Regions from separate parts of the Butyrivibrio sp. WCD2001 genome, predicted to be linked through region 1. Evidence: riboswitches for the same ligand, from Rfam matches in the RefSeq annotation. Region 1 holds a riboswitch; the other holds the start of a gene.

Region 1 (3,153 bases):
GGGTATTCTGATTGATTGTTAAGTGGACTTCCTTTGTGAGTCCACTTTTTTTATACAAGTTTTGGAGGTACAAAGCTATTAGCAATAACGATTTATTCATCAATGAACAGATCAGAGACAAAGAAGTTCGTGTTATTGGGGTAGACAATGAGCAGCTTGGCGTTATGTCAATTCAGGATGCCAGAAAGCTTGCTGATGAGGCCGGAGTTGATCTGGTTAAGATAGCACCCAATGCTAAGCCGCCGGTTTGCCGTATTGTTGATTACGGTAAATTCAAGTATGAGCAGCTTCGCAAAGAGAAGGAAGCACGTAAGAAGCAGAAAAATGTCGAGATTAAGGAGATAAGACTTTCACCCAATATCGACACTAACGACCTTAATACAAAGGTTAACGCTGCTAAGAAGTTCCTCGAGAAGGGTAACAGAGTTAAAGTTACTTTGAGATTCAGAGGACGTGAGATGGCTCACATGGGAGCAAGTGTGCATATTCTTACAGATTTTGCTGAGGCTCTTGCTGATATCGCTGTGATTGATAAGCAGCCTAAGGTTGAGGGACGTTCTATGACCATGTTCCTTACCGAGAAGAAGTAATGTCTCTTGCTCATAAGGCAAGTTACATATATAAGTAATTATTCAGCTTGATTATTGGATGATTACACTGTCCTTTCGGACGGATAATGAAATAATTTACAAGCATAGGAGGATTTAGTTATGCAGCACAAGATGAAAACAAACAGATCTGCTGCCAAGCGTTTCAAGGTAACAGGCACAGGTAAGCTGATCCGTAACAAGGCGTACAAGCGTCACATTCTTACAAAGAAGTCTACAAAGAGAAAGAGAAATCTCAGACAGGCAGCAGTAGTTGACGCTACCAATGTAAAGACAATGAAGAAGATTCTGCCTTACGTTTAATCTTAAGTATTATCGTATAAGAGCAGTACCGGTTATTCGAAATTAATTTAGGAGGAAAACGAAATGGCAAGAATTAAAGGTGGCATGAATGCCAAGAAGAAGCATAAGAGAGTTTTAAAGCTCGCTAAGGGCTATAGAGGCGCTAGATCAAAACAGTACAGAGTTGCTAAGCAGTCAGTTATGAGAGCACTTACATCAGCATTCGCTGGTCGTAAGCAGAAGAAGAGAGATATGAGATCTCTTTGGATCACACGTATCAACGCTGCAGCTCGTCTTAACGGAATGTCTTATTCAAACCTTATGCACGGCCTCAAGCTTGCAGAGGTTGAGATCAACCGCAAGATGCTTGCTGAGATGGCTGTAAATGATCCTGAAGGATTCAAGACTCTTACAGAGATCGCTAAGCAGAAGATAGCATAACTATTACGAACCGTTCCCAATGATTTGGGAGCGGTTTTTTTATGCCCAAAAACTTTCAAATTTCGTACATTTTGAAAGAATGATTAACCTAGAATAAACTTTATAAACAAGCATAAATTCTTTGGGAAAAAAGTATGTAAATCCTTGTAAATACTGGCTTGTAAGGGTAAAGTACAAGATAGAGAAGTGATCATAAAAATGGAAAAATATGAAAAAAACATTTAAAAAATGACATTTAGTGTTGATTTTTTAAATCAAATATAATATCATAAAATAAGCGAAACGCGTGAAAATGTGTTTCAATTATGATTGAAAAGTTTTCCAAACAGGTTGACTTTTTAGTCCGTAGTTTAATATGGATGGAATTCAGGGCAAAGCTATCGTGAGGTAGTGACGCAAAGCTACAGGGTCTGAGGCTTTTCAGACAGCCAGCTGCCTGCGCTTTTATTTTAGGAGCGCGGTTAAATTCGCAGTGATGATTTGCCCTGTTTGAGAAGCTTCAAACAGGGCGTTCTTTTTTGAGGGATATTTATGGCAAAGCGGTATTTCCGAAAAAATACAGTAGAAAACTATGCTAAAAGGCACGACTTTTTAAGAAGGTGGCTTTCAGTAATGCTGGTTGTCGGTCTTCTGATTACTACCGTTACTTTATATGCCATGAATAAGGCGGCTTCAGCTGTTACCGAAGAGGGAGCTGAGGAAGTTGGTATGGTCCTTAATCCCGAAGCTCTGGGTAGTCCTGAGGGCGGTGAAGAGGAATCCGCAGAGGAGAGCTCTGAGGAAGAATCCGGTGAGGAGTCCGGTGAAGAGATTGCAGAAGAATCCTTCGAGGAGTCATCTGAGGAATCTTTTGAGGAGGAATATACCGAAGAAGGCAGCGGCGAGGAGTCCGCAGAAAATCAGGAAGAATATGTTGCTGATGCCGGAGAAGCTGAGGAATATTCCGAACAGAGCTCTGAGGAAATTGTGGAAAATGAGGAGACTTCAGGAGAAGAGGGAAATGATGAAAGTATAGAGGAAGGCTCTGAAGAGACTATAGAAGACGAAAATGCTGAAGAGACAACCGAAGAAACAACACAGGAGCTTGCAGAGGAAGCACCTGATAGTATAGAACTTTCAGCAGATGTCAGACTCACAGTTTCTTATATTGACGAAGCAGGCGAACTTATTAAGGATGAGGAAGGAAATGCTGTAGCTGATGAAAGAGAGATGAACCTCTCAGAGGGACTTGATCTTACAGCAGGAAGCAGCGATGTGCGTGAAATAGAGGGTTACACCTATGTAGGTGCAGCCCTTGATGACGTGCCTGTAACCGGAATTACTGTTAAAAGACTTGAATCCGAAGGCGAAGAAAGCGGATTTAAGTATTACGAAGCTACCGATGAAAGCGGAAATACCTATGATGTCACTTCCGATGCTAAGCTTGTAATCACCTATCTTAAATCCGAAGAGGAGGTGGCAGAGATCGAAGGCAAGAGATCAAAGGTAATAATCGATGATGTTGCTGTTACCGCAGTTTATGTAAATTCTGCAGGCGAGCATATCAAGGAAGACCAGAAACTTGAGCTTACAGAAAATCTTGATCTCTCCAAGGCGGAAGAGACTGAAAAGATAGATGGATATTTCTTTAAGGAGGTTACTTATCAGGATAAGAAAGTAGCTTCGGTAAACATTGTTGAAAAAGACATCACTGATGAAATGATCGACAAGGCCATCGAAGAAGGCAAGTCTGTCGAGCTGACGGAGAAGAAAACGAGCGATTCTTCTGAAAACAGTTCTGCAACGGCAGCGGAAGATGCAGCTAATGAAACAGCTGCTGATA
Region 2 (3,153 bases), on a different contig from region 1:
TATATGAAGGCAACGGTTCTGAAGACACCGATGAAGACTCGCTTTCGGAGAAGCCGATACTAATCTGTAATTTTGAACAGGTAGCGGCTCTTTCAATGTACTATGCGAATGGATACTGTGACATAGTGGGAGATGCGGGAAAAGAGCTTCCGGTACAGGTTTATCTATACGGAGCGATAACGGATAGCATTCTTGAGAGTACTTTACCGGGGATACAGGTTATAAGTGAATACCCGGAAGTTCAGGAGCTTGTGGACAGTGGAAGGAGAGTGCTTTTCATTGGAAGCTTTAATTCCCGAGAGGACATTCTGAAGGACTGGAAGGAATCACCTGCCGGAATCGAAAATAAGAACATTGGCAGCTATTTGAATGAGCGATATTGGTTTGATGTGTTTGAACTATCGCGAAAATGAGAAGACAGACAAGAGGATAGCTGATTACAGAAAGATTATTTCTATAGATATATAGGAGAGACATTTGAGAAAAAGATTTTTATCAATTATCTTCATACTTACGGTATTCACGCTTGGGAACAGCAGGATTAGCACGCTGGCTTCGGCAGGTGCGGGCGCGGTTCTGGATGACATGATTAAGGATGCGGATTCTGAGAATTCTTCCGGATCAGGTGATGAATCCAAGGTCGGAGGTATGTCAAAGCTTCCGGAAGCACTTGCCTGTACGTTTTTCGTGCCTATGGGATTTAAGGCCTCAGATGAACCCGGAGTATTTGTAAATGAGCACTATCCGCTGGAATCCGCAAACATTACTTACGAGGTTTCGGTTCTTCCGGAAAAGAAGATTCTTACCAATGCTCAGAGGGCAGCAGGGGAATCCGAGGATGCTACCAACATCGAGTATAGGTATGATGAACTCACCGCAGAGATGTATGAGACTATTCAAAAGGAAAACTACGAAAGTCTCTACGGAGAAAACATCGGCTTCACTCTGGAATCCTTTGAAAATATGGAGTATGACGGCTTCCCGGGATATATGATAAGGACATCTTTTACCCCGGAGAACACGCAGACAATCCACCAGGCTACCGCAATAGTTCTATCCAAAAACAAGGTCTTCACAATCGTCTTCTCAAGGGCAGAGGATGATGACTTTGAGGACAAATGCACACAGACACTGGATACAATACATGTTCTTGCTAAGAAGTAACCGCTCGTTTGAGCGGTTTTTCTATTATATACGATGGGGATAGTTTTTCTTTTGAGGGCCGATTTTGGGAAACGTGAGAAGTCGCTTTTGTTAACTTTAACCTTTATAAAAATAGATATCAACGATAAAAAGAATATTCTATGTCAGGTGTGCGGAAACTAAATTTGCTGATACAAAGAGAAATATCAGGAAAATAGAAGAGTTTAAGGGAATTATTAAATTTTGAATATAAAGCAATTCGTTTATAAATATTTTAGAATTAGTCTGATTGACGGAAACTAAATCGGAGAATAGACTACAGTTACTGTTTTTTGTTCTGCGACAAAACATATTTCGGCAAACTATGGGTGACCATAGGACGCAAAGCTATAGGGACTTTCATTAAGAAGTCAGCCAGTTGCACTTTCTGAGAACCTTAGCTTTGCGAAGCGAAGGTTTTTTAGAAAGGGGATTTGTTCATTATGAATCGAATCAAATCAATTCTCGCTATTGCTTTGACAATGTTAATTGTCTTTTCCGGCGTTTCGCCGACTTCTATGTCAGTAATGGCAAAGAAGGCATCTTCGGGGGAAAAATCAATTACCCTCAATTATTCCCAGTACACCCTTAAGAAGGGCAAAAAAGTAAAGCTTAAGGCAACAACATCTTCTAAAAAGAAGTCAGTTGTATTTAAGAGTAAAAACCCAAAGGTAGCAACCGTTGACAGCAAGGGCAACGTAAAGGCTGTTAAAAAGGGAAAAACAGTTATTACAGCTACAATAAAGGGCACAAAGAAAAGTGCAAAATGTACTATTTATGTAGGTTCACCCGTAAGCACTGTATCCATTGGGGACCAGCAGATAGAACTTAATGCGGGACAGAATTATCAGGTAACAGCAAAAGTAGAACCCTTGGATGCTTCTATTAAAACAGTAAGCTTTAAGAGTTCAGATGAGTCTGTTGCATCAGTTTCAGAATCAGGACTTATTGTTGCCAAAGCAGAAGGAACTGCAACAATAACAGCAACAGCTAATGACGGAAGTAAGAAAAGCGCATCTTTACTTGTTAAGGTAAACGGTGCAACACAAAACGGCAAAGATTCCAAGGATTCAAAGGATTCCAAGGATGCAAATAATACAAATAATACAAATGGCACAAATGGCTCAGGTGAGTCCGGTAACTCAGGTGGATCATCAGAGTCAACCATAGGTTCCGCATCAAAGAATTCAGGCCTTGTAACCCTGACTGCTTCAAGTAATAGTGTTGTAGCAGGAACCACAGACAATACGGTATATTTATATGCCACAGTCGCTGTAAATGTAGATAAAGTTGAACTCTATGACTCCAATGGCAACTTTGTAAAAGCGATGGAGGATGACGGAGTTTATAAAGATAGCGGCGATGATATGAAGGGAGACCAGATTTACTCTGCTTACAAAAGGTTTGTATCAGGTAATAACGGTCGTTACAGCTATTATGTAAAGGCATATGTGGGATCAGAGGAGATAACCTCTGACACAGTTGATATTGATGTTGTTTCCGTAATGTCCGCTGAAAATAGAGAAGAGATGACAGCAGCGGATAATGCCATCGAAGAGGTAACGGAAACTCTTAATCCAAATGCCACCATCGAAGTAAAAAAGACAGCAGTTCAGAATGTCTTAAATGAACAGAAAAACTCCGGAAATATTAAATCTGTCGGAACATTTGACAGTGAATCAAATGTTATAACCTTTGAATATACTGATGGCACCACAGGTGCAGTATCTCTTGAAGAGAATACAATTAAGAGTAATGGTACCGGAAAAGTTCGTAATCCCAAGGGAAGCGGACTCTGGGATACAATGATTAAGTCGGAATCTCTTGCACCGATTGTGCGTAACAGCTCAAATACTGCAGGATCAATCGGAAAAGCTATCATATACTTCGGTTTTAGCGGAAGTAATGAAGTAGGCTGGAGAAAGGCATATTATAACGACGAAGTCATTCCGGAACTGAATGGAATGGGAC

The links. Region 1 has a riboswitch for cyclic di-GMP ahead of G630_RS0110065 (Cna B-type domain-containing protein). Riboswitches for the same ligand answer to the same signal wherever they lie in the genome.
Region 2: another riboswitch for cyclic di-GMP. It lies ahead of G630_RS23640 (Ig-like domain-containing protein); the one in region 1 lies ahead of G630_RS0110065 (Cna B-type domain-containing protein).

What each region holds. Positions count from the first base shown of each region.
Region 1 is NZ_AUJZ01000009.1:57,617-60,769, forward strand. Features, by position in the region: gene infC (translation initiation factor IF-3) at 78-590, shown strand; gene rpmI (50S ribosomal protein L35) at 711-911, shown strand; gene rplT (50S ribosomal protein L20) at 975-1,331, shown strand; cyclic di-GMP riboswitch class I at 1,692-1,771, shown strand; gene G630_RS0110065 (Cna B-type domain-containing protein) at 1,863-3,153, shown strand, end outside.
Region 2 is NZ_AUJZ01000012.1:101,967-105,119, forward strand. Features, by position in the region: gene G630_RS0111700 (hypothetical protein) at 1-413, shown strand, start outside; gene G630_RS0111705 (hypothetical protein) at 478-1,164, shown strand; cyclic di-GMP riboswitch class I at 1,490-1,569, shown strand; gene G630_RS23640 (Ig-like domain-containing protein) at 1,626-3,153, shown strand, end outside.